2 regions of the Pseudoalteromonas sp. HL-AS2 genome follow, and region 1 is predicted to be linked to the other one. Evidence: predicted binding sites of a transcription regulator. Region 1 holds the regulator's gene; the other holds the start of a gene.
The links. The regulator sigma-54, encoded in region 1, starts transcription at its own class of promoters, with help from an activator protein. The targets are predictions, from matches to a motif close to GTTGGCACGNNNNTNGNNT.
Positions count from the first base shown of each region.

Region 2: a site for sigma-54 is predicted at 4,373-4,391, ahead of RB215_RS02655 (BON domain-containing protein). Genes of this name have one in related genera too.

Region 1 covers NZ_CP133571.1:2,661,049-2,669,139, reverse strand. Annotated here, with positions in the region: gene mgtE (magnesium transporter) at 1-106, opposite strand, end outside; gene RB215_RS12450 (HPr family phosphocarrier protein) at 254-526, opposite strand; gene rapZ (RNase adapter RapZ) at 570-1,415, opposite strand; gene ptsN (PTS IIA-like nitrogen regulatory protein PtsN) at 1,437-1,889, opposite strand; gene hpf (ribosome hibernation promoting factor) at 1,894-2,181, opposite strand; gene RB215_RS12430 (RNA polymerase factor sigma-54) at 2,208-3,701, opposite strand; gene lptB (LPS export ABC transporter ATP-binding protein) at 3,771-4,496, opposite strand; gene lptA (lipopolysaccharide transport periplasmic protein LptA) at 4,493-5,038, opposite strand; gene lptC (LPS export ABC transporter periplasmic protein LptC) at 5,028-5,585, opposite strand; gene kdsC (3-deoxy-manno-octulosonate-8-phosphatase KdsC) at 5,582-6,133, opposite strand; gene RB215_RS12405 (KpsF/GutQ family sugar-phosphate isomerase) at 6,134-7,105, opposite strand; gene RB215_RS12400 (calcium/sodium antiporter) at 7,115-8,083, opposite strand.
Region 2 covers NZ_CP133571.1:558,133-566,223, reverse strand. Annotated here, with positions in the region: gene dsbC (bifunctional protein-disulfide isomerase/oxidoreductase DsbC) at 1-17, opposite strand, end outside; gene xerD (site-specific tyrosine recombinase XerD) at 80-1,006, opposite strand; gene fldB (flavodoxin FldB) at 1,114-1,635, shown strand; gene RB215_RS02670 (DUF2147 domain-containing protein) at 1,699-2,145, opposite strand; gene RB215_RS02665 (tRNA1(Val) (adenine(37)-N6)-methyltransferase) at 2,198-2,896, opposite strand; gene srmB (ATP-dependent RNA helicase SrmB) at 2,972-4,198, shown strand; gene RB215_RS02655 (BON domain-containing protein) at 4,452-4,772, shown strand; gene RB215_RS02650 (YgiQ family radical SAM protein) at 4,912-7,089, opposite strand; gene RB215_RS02645 (SRPBCC family protein) at 7,391-7,951, shown strand; gene RB215_RS02640 (TIGR03899 family protein) at 7,920-8,091, shown strand, end outside.

The DNA.
Region 1 (8,091 bases):
TTTTTGCCAGCATGCGCCTAACTTGAACAAACTGACCACTATTGAGTGACTTGGTCACTTGTTGTAATTGTTGTAGTGGGTAGTCTTGTTCGAAAGTTTCGGGCATTGGCGTCCTTAATTTATTTTTATAACGTTAGGGAAGAAGTTAGTCATTAACTTCGTTCAGTTTATCTTACTTTTTTTAGCCAAACTAGCTTAAGGTTTCACTAACCCTATATTTTAGCTCGTTTACTTGGTTTAAATAAAGTGCCTACTATTCTTGTTCGTTAAAGCGCTGCGCTATTAATTGGCCAACGGCATGTAAAGCATGCTCTGCATCGGGTCCTTCGCACACTACTTTTACTTCTTTACCTTGGCTGCTTTCTAGTAACATTAAAGCCAGTACGCTATCGCCAGCGGCTTCTTTTTCATCTTGAAATAAGGTAATAGATGCGTCAAATTGTACCGCTAATTGTGCTAATACGGTAGCAGCTCTAGCATGCAGGCCTAGCTTGTTTTTTATTAAAAATGTATTTTCTAAGCGCATAAGATACTCTACTTAAGCTGAACAGATGATTATTTAAATTGAATTATTTTTCTTGCTCGCGATGGCGAATTTTTACATTAGGGTGAGACATAGCAAAGCTTTCACCAATTGTTTGCGCTAAATAAACTGAGCGGTGCTGACCACCAGTACAACCAATAGCAATGGTTAAATAACTGCGATTATTACGCTCTAGGTGTGGTAACCACGTTTGTACAAAGGTTTGAATTTGCCAAGTAAATTTTTGCACAATACTATGACTAGCTAAATAATCTTTTACTGGTTGATCTAATCCAGTTAAAGGCTTGAGCTCCGGTTCCCAGTGTGGGTTTGGTAAAAAACGCGCATCAAAAACATAATCAGCACCTTTGGGAATACCATGCTTAAAGCCAAACGACTCAAAGGTAATGATAAGCTGTTTGTCTTTTTTACCGAGTATGGTTTCACGCATAGATTCAGCAAGTTGATGCACACTTAAATCGGTTGTATCAATGACATGATCAGCCCGCGTTACGAGTACATCGAGTAATTCTTTTTCCTTTTTTATTGCTAAATCTAGCGGTAGCGAATCAATCGAAAGCGGGTGCAAACGACGCGTTTCTGAATAACGGCGGATTAACGTTTGATCGTCGCTATCTAAATAAAATAACGTTGGTTTAGCAAAGTCGGGCAAGTACTCAAGAATATCGTTAAACTGCTGCTGATCTTTAGGCAGGTTACGCACGTCTATACTAACGGCTATTTTATCGTAGTTATCAGAGACACTGCGCACTAATGAAGGCAGCAAATTTACCGGAATATTATCTACACAATAGTAACCTAAATCTTCTACAACACGTAAAGCAACTGACTTACCAGAACCTGATCGGCCACTTATAATAATTAATTCCATTTACCACCCCTTTATTAGTAACTAGGATTGATCCAAAATAACTTGGTATAACGCTTCATCAGACTTTGCCGCACGCAATTGCTTACAAAACTCTTTATCGTTTAGTTTATCAGCTATTGTGGCTAGTGTTTTCAAGTGCTGCTGGTTATCGCCATCGGGCACTATAAGCGCAACAAAAATATCAACTGGACGATTATCAATTGCATCAAAATTAATAGCGGTTTCGCTTATTAAAATTAAGGCAAGAGGCTCTTGTGCCCCGCTCATACGGCCATGTGGAATTGCTATTCCTCGGCCAATACCGGTACTACCTAGCTTTTCTCTTGCCAATAAAGCAGTGAGAATATCTTGCTGAGGTAAATACGGCATTTTTTTATGCGCGAGTTCACTGATGAATTCTAAAATTCTTTTTTTACTATTAAAAAGGACCACAGCTTTGCTGCAGTCCTGGCATATAAGTGAGCTTAATTTCATAGTGTTAGTGTCGAGCAAACTTCTCTTTGTGTTTAATTACTTGACGATCGAGTTTGTCAATCAACGAGTCAATGGCAGCGTACATATCTTGGTGTTCGGTCGATGCAAATAGCTCAGCGCCACTTACAAAAATTGTTGCTTCAGCTTTTTGACTTAATTTTTCTACATCGAGAATAACATGCACATTAGTTATGTGATCTGAGTGTCTTTGCAGCTTTGCAAATTTATTATTTACATAGTCTCTTAATGAGTCTGTAATGTCTACATGACGACCAGTTAAGTTTAGTTGCATCAGCATTTTCCTCTTTGTTGTACGTCTTAAATCAAGCTTTTACGTTGATTCGACGGGGGAATAGCCAGAGATTCGCGATATTTTGCAATTGTCCGTCTAGCTACTTTAATTCCTTGCTCAGCCAATATATCTGCAATCTTGCTATCACTCAATGGTTTGGCTAAGTTTTCTGCAGCTATCAACTTTTTAATCAAGGCACGTATGGCAGTTGATGAACATTCGCCACCATTTTCGGTGCTTACATGGCTTGAAAAAAAGTACTTAAGCTCAAAAATGCCACGTGGAGTGTGCATATATTTTTGCGTAGTGACCCGTGAAATAGTCGACTCGTGCATTTCAACTATTTCGGCAACATCGTTTAAAACCATAGGTTTCATGGCTTCTGGGCCATGTTCAAAAAACGCTTGTTGCTGCTTAACAATACAATTAGTTACTTTCAGGAGGGTTTCGTTTCTACTTTCTAGGCTTTTAATAAACCATTTAGCTTCTTGTAAGTGCGAGCGAATAAATTGGCTGTCACCGCTGGATTTTACTGTACGAGACATAGCCGCATATTGGCTGTTAACACGTATTTTTGGCATGCTATCTGGGTTTAGCTCTACCACCCAGCGGCCTTTTATTTTTTTAACAGACACGTCAGGTATAACGTATTCAGACTCTTCTCTGACAATAGTATCCGCAGGCTTAGGGTTAAGCGTATGAATAAGTGTCATTATTTCTTTAAGCTCTTCTTCTTTGAGCTTAGTTTTTTTCATTAACGTACGATAGTCGCGAGCAGCGAGTAAATCGATATGATCAGTTAACACCATTTTTGTTTCGTTAATATAAGGGGTGTCTTTATCAAATTGATTTAATTGAATGCATAAGCATTCTTGCAAGCTGCGAGCTGCAATACCAACAGGATCAAATAATTGAATGCGCTTTAGCACTGCTTCTATTTCATCTAGTTCTACTTCGTGTTCGTCATCACTTTCTTGATTAAAGCTTGCTAAAAGGTCTTCGCAACTGAGGGTTAAAATACCAGAGTCATCTACGGCTTCAACGATAGCTATGGCAATAGCTTCGTCGGTAGGGCTAAAAGGGGTGAGCTGTAATTGCCACATTAAGTATTCATGCAGGGTTTCGGTTGATGCACCTTGATAAATAGATTCATCTTCAGGCATTGGCCCTGATGAAGAGGCAGGCGCTGCGCTCATATATTCATCCCATGATACATCCATGGCCATGTCGTCGCTTATGGTGTCTTTATTTAGTGCTTCACCGCTATCTTGCTCATACTCGCTTGGGGTGTCGTCAGCAGAGGCGCTAACAGTAATGTCATCTGCTTTTTGCTCGTTTTTACCTGCTGATTCTTCCGTGTAATCTTGTTCATCAACTTCAAGTAATGGGTTGCTATCAAGTGCTTCTTGTATTTCTTGCTGGAGATCCAAGGTACTAAGCTGCAATAAGCGAATAGCCTGTTGCAGTTGCGGAGTCATTGTAAGTTGCTGGCCCATGCGCAGCTGTAATGATTGCCTCATTTATCTCTAACAATCCTTATAAATTGATATGATTAATCTTAGCAGATGCTTATAGTAATAACATAAATATTACAGTTTGAACTGCTCGCCTAAATAAACATCACGTACTGTTTTATCGTTTAATACAAATTCAGGAGTACCAGATGCAATTAGCTCCCCATGAGAAACAATGTAGGCTTTTTCACAAACATCAAGGGTTTCCCTTACATTGTGGTCGGTAATTAGTACGCCAATACCACGATTTTTAAGGTGTTCTATAATTTTTTTAATATCGAGTACTGAAATGGGATCCACGCCAGCAAAGGGCTCATCAAGCAATATAAATTTAGGATCTGCAGCTAAAGCACGTGCTATTTCTACGCGGCGACGTTCACCACCAGATAGCGCCATACCTAAGCTGTCGCGAATATGTTGCAGGCTAAATTCGTCCAATAAACTATTTAGGGTTTCTTCCCTGGCTTGTTTATTTAGTTGCTTACGCGTTTCTAAAATAGCCATTAAATTTTGATACACAGTGAGCTTTCTAAAAATAGAAGATTCTTGTGGTAAATAACCAATACCTAAACGAGCACGGCTGTGCATAGGAAGTAAGGTAATATCGTTATCATCAATTAATATTTTACCTTTGTCGCTAGGTACTAAGCCTACAATCATGTAAAAGGTAGTGGTTTTACCTGCGCCATTTGGGCCAAGTAAACCAACAATGCTGCCAGCTTTTACTTCAAGTCCTACATTTTTAACAACTTCACGGCCTTTATAGCTTTTTGCTAATAGCTCTGCTTTTAATGTACTCATGGCTGACCTTTATTGAGTTTTTGTTCTTTTTTTACGTCTACAGGCACTAAAATAGTGTGTACCCGATCAGTTGAGTTTTCATCTTTTTCAGCACTTATAAGCTGTTGCTCTATATCATAGGTGATGCTTTTAGCCGTAATTTTTTGCCCAGCTTGAGAAATGTTTGCATCTCCTACCAGGGTTAAAAAACGTTTCGCTACATCGTAACGTACTTCGTTAGCGCTGGCGCTCATGACAGTGCCATCTGCTTGCTTTTCTTCAAAATATGCAGGGCTGCCCGTGGCAATTAATAGTTGTTTATTATCGCCAAGTTCGTCGCGCTTATGTACTTCTAAACGATCGGCGGTGATACGACGATTACCGTGAATTATCTCGACGTTTTTCTCAAAAATACCAACGTTTTCTTTTAGTTGGCCTTCTTGGCGGTCAGCACTAATAGAAATTTGATTAGCTAATGGGGAAGTACTTTGCTCTGCCGCATTACTATTAAATACAAGTATAAGCGATGGAATAATAAGTATTTTTGCAAGGTTATTGGTCATAATATAGTGTTCGCGTATGGTTAATTAGTTTTATCACCTCGGTTGTTAAATTGGCTTCAAGGCCTTTACCGGTGATCTTTAAATTCGGTCCAGTTATAATAACGGGCTGTTCGCTGCGCATAGTGAGTAGCATTATATCTACTTGAATATTGTCGGCGGTAATTTTGTCTATCATTGCGCCATCAATTAAGTTTTGGGCAGTTACATTACCCTCTAAAATTAATTGTCTTTCATCGTAAAGTGTTGCTTCATCAGCATTGATACGCCACGTTTTTTGTCTGTCGTCGTACAATATGAAAGTAGGTTTTTCGAATAAGGTAAATCCTAGCTGCTCGTAAAGCTCCGTCTTAACCGCAGTTACTTTATGGCTAATTTCACCGTTTTCGTCAAAAGCTGTTTGTTTTAGCTCAATGGCGGTGTAATCGGGTTTAGCTATTACTTCTGAGTCGGCTTTAGCAACCGTATTTACCTGAGTGAAATAAGGGTACCAAAGCCAAACCATACAGCCGATGAATAAAACGCTTAAGACTATGCGCGCTATATTCATGAACTGGTGCCTTGGCTAGTTAATGGTTTATTGTTTTCAAGCATAAGTAAGTCGGTTAGCTCTCTTACTGCACCAAAACCACCCGGCATTTGCGTAGTGTAATGTGCTAAGCGTTTAATTAGTGGGTGCGCGTCGTTTACTGCGACTGCAAAGCCAACTAACTCCATAACAGGCATATCAGGGCCATCATCACCAATATAAGCAATTTGCTCATCGCTCAAATTAAGCTTGTTTTTAAGTTCTTGGTAGGCAATAAGCTTGTTTTCTTGACCTTGATAAATATGCTGCACGGTTAAGCTGGTCATACGTTGTTGTACTATTTGCGAGTGCCTGCCGGTAATAACCGCTACTTCAAAGCCGCTGTTAATAAGTGCTTTAATACCAAAGCCATCTTTTGTATTAAATGCTTTTAGCTCTTCACCTTGGTTGCCAAGATAAATTCGGCCATCAGAAAATACGCCATCAATGTCGCATATAAGTAGTTTTACTTTTTTTGCGCGCGCTTTAGCGTCATCACTTAGCGCTTGATAGAGTTCTTCAAATTGCATTTATAATACTCCTGCTTTAAGTAGGTCTTGCATATTGAGTGCCCCAATAGGCTGATTATGCTCATTAATAATAATTAAGCCATTAATGCGTTTATGTTCCATGATATTAAGCGCTTGCGCAGCAAGCATATCTTGGGTTGCCGTGGTACACGATTTAGTCATTACTGCATCTATTGATGTGGTATGAATATCAACGCGTTGCTCTAAAATACGGCGTAAATCACCATCGGTAAATAACCCGGCGAGTTGCTGATTATCGTCAACTATGGCGGTCATACCTAAGCCTTTAGCTGTCATCTCAATCAGCGCATCTTTAATAGTTTGCGAAGTAGTTATAATAGGCGTATTTACACCGCTGTGCATAACATCTTTTAAGGTGAGCAGTAATCGCTTCCCTAAACTGCCACCGGGATGCGATAGTGCAAAGTCATCGGCAGTAAATCCGCGTGCTTCTAACAGTGCTACCGCCATTGCATCGCCCATAGCGAGTGTTGCCGTGGTACTGGCTGTTGGTGCTAAGCCTAATGAGCAGGCTTCTTTTTCTACTTTAATGCATACATGCACGTTAGCAAGTGTGGCCATGGTTGATTGTGTATTTCCTGTCATGGAAATAATTTTTGCACCAAGGCGTTTTAACACTGGAATAATATTAAGTACTTCACTGGTTTCGCCTGAGTTAGAAATAAGCATAACGACATCGTTTTTAGTGATCATGCCCAAATCGCCGTGGCTGGCTTCGCCTGGGTGCACAAAAAAAGCAGGGCTACCAGTGCTTGCTAAAGTTGCCGCAATTTTATGGCCAATATGCCCCGACTTACCCATACCAATAATTATAATACGGCCGCTGCAGTCATACATAAGCTGACATGCCTGATGAAAATTATCATCTACATATTGTTTTATATCAAAAAGTGCTTGGCGCTCGATATCAAGAACACGTAGCCCTTGCTCGATAAAACTTAGCTTGGTCATAGACAACTCTTACCCTATTTGACTAAAGATGTAACCTTGGTAAATCAAAAATGCGCTTAGCAGTAAACCACCTTCTACTCTATTGATACGCTGAGCGCCTCTAAAGTTCAATGACATAACAATAAGTGCCAAGGTTGCTGCAATCATAATCAGTACATCACGATTAGCAATAGAAGGGTCGATTATCGATGGATTGATAATACCGGCAAGTGGTAACACGGCTAAAATATTAAAAATATTTGAGCCCACAATATTACCCAGTGCTAGGTCATCTTCATTTTTAAGCACACCTGCAACAGACGCTGCCAGTTCTGGTAAACTGGTGCCAATAGCAATAATAGTTAAGCCAATTACCAAGTCACTTAAGCCAAAGAATTTTGCAATATCGACAGCTGAGCCAACTAAAAAGTGAGAACTAACAGGAAGTAATATCAAGCCCACAATGAGCCAAAAAACTGCCTTTTTAGTGGGAACGTTATCGGGTACTTCATCGCAGGCTTCGTTTACAAATGGATCGTTATTATTTTTAGCTCTTAGGGAGATAATAATAAGTCCAAAAATAAATACAACAAAACCAATAAGTAGGGCAATTGCTTCTGGGTATGAAAAATAGTTATCTGAAAAAATATACCAAGTAGCTAACGAAATAATTAATACCAAAGGTATTTCACGTTTTAAGGTGCTTGATGAAACAGACAACGGGCGCAATAAAGCGGTAATACCCAGTACTAATAAAATATTGGTTATGTTTGAGCCAACGGCATTGCCTATGGCAGTATCGGTTTTACCGGCTAAAGCGGCAGAAGCCGAAACCATCATTTCAGGCGCTGATGAACCCATTGCAACAACGGTTAACCCTACAATTAAAGTAGGCACACCAAAGTTTTTCGCCAGTGCTGCGGCGCCATAAACGAACTTGTCAGCGCTCCAAACTAGGCCAGCAAGACCAAAAATTAAAATAACAAATGAGGTAACCATTGTATTGA
Region 2 (8,091 bases), 1.1 Mb from region 1:
AACATTAATTTTTTCATAATTCTTCTCTATTTTTATAAATACATATCAATTGACCGGCTTAGTGATAATAAATTTCATATTAAGCACGTGGATGATGCTGCGCATGTACCGATTTTAATCGCTCATTTGCAACATGCGTATATATTTGGGTGGTTGATAAATCACTGTGTCCTAACATCATTTGAACCACACGTAAGTCTGCCCCATGATTTAATAAGTGGGTTGCAAATGCATGGCGCAATGTATGCGGTGACAATGACGACTCAATTGATGCCAAAATAGCATAGTGCTTCACTCTATGCCAAAAAGTTTGTCGGGTCATGCCAACCCCTCGCTTTGAGGGAAACACAAAGTCGGTGGCGTGTTTAATCATTTGCGCCCGTCCCACCTTTAAAAACTGCTCAAGCCAATACATGGCCTCTTCGCCCAGTGGCACTAAACGTTCTTTATTCCCCTTACCTTTTACAAACACTACAGCTTGGCGCAAATTAATTTGTTCAATCCGCAGCCCTACAAGCTCACTAACCCGCAAACCTGTTGCATATAGTAACTCAAGCATGGCTTTATCGCGCAGCCCCATTGGCTCATCGGTATTGGGAGCGCTCAGTAGCGCCTCTACTTCAGCCTCCGAAAGCGTTTTAGGCAAAGACTGTCCTGCTTTAGGTTGCGCAATATTGAGCATTGGCGAGTCGCTAATTAACTTTTCGCGCACAAAGTACTGATAAAAACGCTTAAGCGCACTAATACTACGCGCAGTACTACGCGGCTTTAAGCCTAGATCAACTCTATGGGCTAAATAGCTTTCAACGTCTAGGCCGGTTACAGTCATTAAATTTTTGCCTTTTAAAAACTGGCAAAACTTATCTAAATCGCTGCGATACGCCGATAGTGTATTTTCACTCACCCCTTGCTCTAAATACAAACAATCTAAAAAGGTTTCTAGGTAATCGTTATTGCTTTTTGGTGCCGTGCTTGGTTCTGAAAAGTCGTCAGCTAGCGTTGTCACTTTTGTGCTCTCATTTTTGTTATAGCCATTGCCTAAGGTATCAATTAAAAACACCTTACGGTAAACTTGAGCTTATCATATCAGGCAATTACACAGTGATAAATACGATGCAAATTGGTTTATTTTTTGGCTCTACTACCTGCTACACCGAAATGGCAGCAGAAAAAATTCGCGACATTATTGGTGCCGATATCGTTACCTTGCATAATATTAAAGACGAACCACTAAAAAATGCAGAGCAATACGATTTCATTATTTTTGGTATTTCAACCTGGGATTTTGGTGAAATACAAGAAGACTGGGAGTCAAAGTGGGACGACATAGCAGACGTAAACTTAAATGGTAAAACCATCGCGTTATTTGGCATGGGTGATCAACAAGGTTACGGCCAGTGGTTTCAAGATGCGCTTGGCATGCTACACGACGAAATAAGTCCGCAAACATTTACCCAGTTAGGTTTTTGGCCAAACGACAATAGTTACGAGTTTGAAGCATCTAAAGCACTCACCGAAGACGGTACACACTTTGTTGGTTTAGCCCTTGATGAAGACAGCCAGTACGAGCTAAGCGACGAGCGTATTGCCACTTGGGTTGAACAGGTAATGACCGAGTACAGCGAAACCCTGTAATACTGTTTATTATTGTTGTACTTGTAAAGCGCAGCCACACTGCGCTTTAATTTTATTGGCTAACTACTCCACTCTTAGCCAATATTGGTTACGATAAAAAAAGCCAATATAACCACGCACTTCTAATTTTTCACCAGCATCTTGAGTCGTTAAGCGCACTGTATAGCTTTTACCGTTATTTGGGTCGAGTATTTGACCGTCTTCCCAACTACCATCACCGCTATCAATCACATTATCAATAATGGTCATGCCTAATATGGGCTGATCTTTTTTATCGCCCGAGCACTGCGAGCACACTGCATTTTGCTTATCTTTATTTAATAATGTTTCAATGGTGCCGCTTAAAACCCCGTTATTTTCAACTATACGGACATACGACTTAGCTTCATTAGTGTCTTCATCAATGGTTTTCCAAAGCCCAACAGGCGTCATACTGGCAAGTACGCTCTGCGTTGTAAAAAATGTAGCGGCTAAGGCGCTTAATAATACTGATTTAGTTCGTTTTTTCATTATAAGTTTCCTGTATACATATAAACTCATCATACCAGCACTGTTTACCACATTACATCTTCAAATAAAATGCTTTGCATAGCGTAATATAATCTTCGCTATAGTTGTTTTCATTATCTTTTATACACAAAGCTGATTCCACAATGCTCTGGTTTATATAGCTAAAGGTCATTAGGCTTCGGCTAATCGCTTTATTTGGCGTCGCCTTTACTTGGCAATGAGTATTTAAAAAAAGCCCGTTTTGAGTAGCAAGTTCAATAAACACCGCAACCTCTGTAGTGGGTAAAATTAAGCTAAAGGTTGAGCCTGAATGACTGAGCTTTTTAAAAGCACTAATTAGCTCAGCAAAACTTAAACCATCTGTATGGCGCGCAATATTACGCGCCTTATTATTACCTTTTAAACTGTGATTAAAATACGGCGGATTGGCTATCACTACATCAAATGGCTGCGCGCTGTTAAAAGTTTGAATGCTTTGCTGGTGCACCTCTATATTTGGCCACGGGCTAGCGGCAATATTTTGCAACGCTTGTTGGTAAGCATTTTTATCAACTTCTACCGCCGTTATAGTTAACTGGGGGCTGCGCTGTTTGCACATAAGCGCCAGCAATCCCGTGCCTGTACCTATATCGAGCAAGCTGTTGGCATTACTTAAATTAGCCCATGCTCCAAGCAAAATACCATCGGTTGATACCTTCATTGCACACTGTTCGTGCGCAACTTTAAATTGTTTAAATGCAAAACCAGACATTTTTTCACCTTTTCATTCACCAAGCAGGCGTAACCGAGTATAATTAGTGCCATTGTCCTTTATTTTTGACACTCTATGCAATTTTCTGAATTTGATCTTGATAACAAGCTACTCGACGCCATTAATAAAATGGGTTACGAAACGCCAACCAGCATTCAACAACAAGCTATTCCTGAAGCACTTCAGGGGCGTGATATTTTAGCATCTGCGCCTACAGGTACAGGTAAAACAGCCGCCTTTTTAATTCCGGCTATTCAATATTTATTGGATTTTCCGCGTCGTGATCCTGGTTTTGCGCGCGTATTAGTAATGACGCCAACTCGTGAGCTAGCTTATCAAATTCATGAACAATGCGAACTACTTGCTAAACGTACTAACCTTAAAATTGGGGTAGTAACAGGCGGTATTAACTATGGTACGCATAAAGAGATTTTTGAAAAAAATAATGACATTTTAATCGCCACCCCAGGGCGTTTAATGGAATATTTAGAAACCGAAAACTTTCATGCTGAACACGTAGAAATGCTTATTATTGATGAAGCCGACCGCATGCTAGACATGGGCTTTAAAAAAGAAATGAGCCGTATTTGTGATGAAGCTAAAAATCGTCGTCAGTGCTTTTTATTCTCAGCAACCCTTGAAGGCGACAGTGTTGAAAGATTTGCTGAAACAACGCTAAACGATCCAGCATTGCTTGAAGCTGAATCGTCACGCAAAGAAAAGGCTAAAATTCACCAGTGGGTACATTTAGCCGACGACTATCATCATAAACTTGAGCTGTTAGTTAATACCCTTAATGGCCCAGACGTAACTAAAGCCATAGTGTTTGTTAAAACCCGTGAGCGCCTTGAAACGCTAATTGGTGAACTAACAACTAACGATGTTAAAGCAGCCTGGTTGCGCGGCGAAATGCCGCAAGACAAACGCATGAAAGCGATGGAAAACTTCCATAGCGGCAAAACCCGTATATTAGTTGCTACCGATGTAGCGGCGCGCGGTATTGACGTGGCTGATATTAGCCATGTAATTAACTTTGACCTACCACGCACAGCCGATATATATGTACACCGTATTGGCCGTACAGGCCGCGCTGGTAAAAAAGGCATCGCTCTTTCACTGGTTGAAGCGCACGATATTGGCATTCTTTATAAAATAGAACGCTATATTGAGCAAAAACTTAAACGTCGTGTTATTAAAGGATTAGAGCCAAAGCATAAAGAAGCTAAGCCTCCGGCTAAAAAGCGTAAAGATCCGGTTAAAATGAAAGCGAAGAAAAAAGCTAAAGTTAAAAAGAAAAAGTAACTTAAGCGCATACTGTAATTAGTATTATATTAGCCGACAAAAATGTCGGCTTTTTAATGCCTGTTCCCCATAACTGCACGGTTTAGGGCTATGTAATCTCTACTTAGTTTTATGTAACAATTGCCCACCTGAATTCCCACTTAATAAAATAGCCTTTATTTTCAGTACATTAAATATGGAACGATAATTGTAACTACCATGGTAACTCCGCCTAATTTGGCTACCCGATTAATTGCAATGTAAGGATATGATTATGAGCCGTTTAAAATTAACTATCGCTTTAGTATCATTTTGTTGTTTGTTTTTATTAGCATGCGCTACAAAAGTGAGTGCTACAACAAATATGGTTGTCGTTAGCAGCCTGGCAACCCAACCTAACTTACAGCAATCGATTACCCACACTTTGCGTACCAACCCTAATTTAGCGCTAAGCGATATTCGCGTACAAGTTAAAAATGGCGAAGTAGATTTATACGGTAAAGCGCAAACAGGTTTTGAGCGTGCGTTGGCACAAAAGTTTTTAGAAAATATGGATGGCGTAAAAATCATTCGTAACAAAATTGATATTATTTAAGTTTTACTTAAATAACTTACATAAAAAATGCCGCTTATTGCAAAATAAGCGGCATTTTTTTCAGTACTCATATATTCAGTAATCAAGCCCAAGCTTAGTAATAAGCCAAACAGGGTAACTACTTTTTAAACTATGATTTCTATTTAGCTCTTTGGCGATTACTCGCTACCTTTGGTTTTGTATTGGCCTTATGAAATTGGCTAAAACCAGTATGGCGCGTTAATGCTGGGCGCCCACCTCGACTACTTCCTTTTGCAGCTCTTTCGTCGCGCCCTTCTTCTGGCACTAAGCAATTTGGCGCTTTACCTATTAGGTTAGCTTTACCCATTTTGCGCAGTGCTTCGCGGATCATTGGCCAGCCCGCAGGATCGTGATAGCGTAAAATTGCTTTATGTAAACGACGCTGGCGCGCACCTTTCGGCACAGGTACTACTTCGGTATTATTTTTAATATTACGCAGTGAGTTCATCTCGGTATGATAAATAGTGGTCGCATTTGCCATTGGAGATGGGTAAAAATTTTGTACCTGATCAAGTTTAAAGTCGTTCGACTTAAGCCACAAAGCCATGTTTACCATGTCTTCGTCTTTAGTACCTGGGTGCGCCGAAATAAAGTATGGGATTAAATACTGTTTTTTACCCGCTTCTTTTGAGTACTTATCAAATAACGCTTTAAACTGATCGTACGCTCCCATACCTGGCTTCATCATTTTTGATAATGGTCCATCTTCGGTATGCTCTGGCGCTATTTTTAAATATCCACCTACATGGTGAGTAACTAATTCTTTAACGTAACGTGGATCTTGCACGGCTAAATCGTAGCGTACACCCGAGGCGATTAATATTTTTTTAATGCCTTTAACTTCACGGGCTTTTTTATACAGCTCAATTGTTGGCGTATGATCGGTATCCATATGCTTACATATTTCAGGGTATACACACGATAAACGTCGACAGGTACTTTCTGCTTTTTTGCTAGTACAACCCAATTTATACATGTTGGCTGTTGGGCCACCTAAGTCAGAAATAACCCCGGTAAACCCGGGTACTTTATCTCTAATTTGCTCAATTTCTTCAATTATTGATTCTTGCGAACGGCTTTGAATAATCCGCCCTTCATGTTCGGTAATCGAACAGAAACTGCAACCACCAAAACAGCCTCGCATAATATTAACTGACGTTTTAATCATGTCGTAGGCAGGTATTTTTGCATCCCCGTAGCTAGGATGAGGAATACGTTGATACGGCAAACCAAATACGGCGTCCATTTCATGTGTTTCTAGTGGATATGCTGGGGGATTAACCCAAATAGAACGATCGCCGTGGCGCTGAAAAATAGCACGAGCACAACCTGGGTTAGTTTCTTGGTGCACAATACGAGAAGCATGTGCATACAATGGCTTATTCACACTTACTTGCTCAAACGCAGGTAATTTAACGTAGGTTTTTTCCCATGGCTTAGGGCGCGCTGGCTGAATAGTAATAACCTTGGCGGCTTCGGCTTTTAAGTCTATACCTGCTTGTTTAAATTCTGATTTGCTACAGCCAACATCATCTGCGCCATACGGGTTTGGAATTGGATCAATTTTACCTATTTTATCAATAGCGGTAGAGTCACTGCCACGCCAGCCTGGTAACGGCTCTTTACGAATAACCGCAGTCCCTCGTACATCTTGAATGGTATCGGTACTTTCGCCCGCTGCAATACGATGAGCAACCTCAACCAGTGGGCGCTCCGCATTACCATATATTAAAATATCGGCTTTAGCGTCAAACAAAACACTACGACGCACTTTTTCTTGCCAATAATCGTAATGAGCAACACGGCGTAAACTTGCTTCAATGCCACCTAAAATAAGTGGTACATCTTTATACGCTTCGCGGCAACGTTGTGAGTAAATGATTACCGCACGATCAGGGCGTTTACCACCAATATTGTCTGGCGTGTAGGCATCATCATGGCGCATGCGTTTTTCAGCTGTATAACGGTTAATCATCGAGTCCATGTTGCCAGCGGTTACACCAAAAAATAAATTGGGTTTACCCAGCGCCATAAACGCTTCTTTAGAGTCCCATTCTGGCTGGGCAATAATACCCACTCTAAAACCTTGCGCCTCAAGTACCCGGCCAATTACTGCCATCCCAAAACTAGGATGATCTACATAAGCATCGCCACTAATAATAATTATATCGCAGCTATCCCAGCCAAGTGCATCCATTTCTTCGCGTGTAGTAGGTAAAAATGGTGCTGTGCCATAACACTCTGCCCAATACTTTGGGTATGAGAATAAGGCGCGCTTAGCTTTAAGTGTGCTCATAAAGTTGACCGTTTAATAACAAAAGGCGCAGATTATACCCTATACCAACCTACCTTGATAGAGCACTACTTTGCTGTGCCGCGCGGTTTTAAAGTGAAGTTTCGTTATTTTTTAATACTTATACACCTAAATTAACTATTACTTTTTATAGGTTGTGGCTAAGTATCTAGCTCAATTAAAAAATAGTTGCTATAAAATTAACCTCGAAAGTTAAGCACACCCGAGTTAATATGCTAAATTAATAATAAGTTATGAGTTTGTAACCTAATTTATCTGAGGTTTTTTTATTAAAATATTAAAAATGTTAGTGCAGCTTTTATTAGTTTTACTCTTACTTTTTATCGTTATTGGCCTATTACTACCACAGAGCTATAACGTAACAAAGAGTATTAACATTAATGCTAATACGCACATAGTAAAACCCTTAATCACTGATTTTTCGCAGTGGCATAAATGGTCGCCTTGGAAGAAGCTGGATCCCTCTGTGGAATTTTCCTTAGGTGAGCCAAGCACAGGGGTTGGTGCTCATCAATCATGGCAAAGTAAATGGGGCGCAGGTGAAATGACCACCACAGCGTTAAGTGCAAACAAAATGGTGTTGAATATTTTATTTGCTCAAGAACACATTATTGCCGCTAATGTAATATTTACGCAAAATGCAAAAACGGTCACGGTTACTTTTCAAATTACGGGGCAAGCCACGCTGCCTTTAGTTTCTGGGTATGTGGCTGTGCTTAGTGAGCACATTTTAAGTAACGCAGTATCACTGGGGCTCAATAATTTAAAAACAGTAGCGCAGCTAAGTGATGCACAAACAATAATGGAAAGTCATGGCAGTCAAAACCGCACAAGCAAGAATTAATCTCGCTAATACCATAGAGTCGTTACTGGGTTATCCTATTATTAAAGTAGGCAATAATGAGGCGTCCCATAATAATGAGCAAAGTTATGGCCCCCAAGGCAAGGTTAAACCGCTATATCGCATTAATAGCGACAATACCG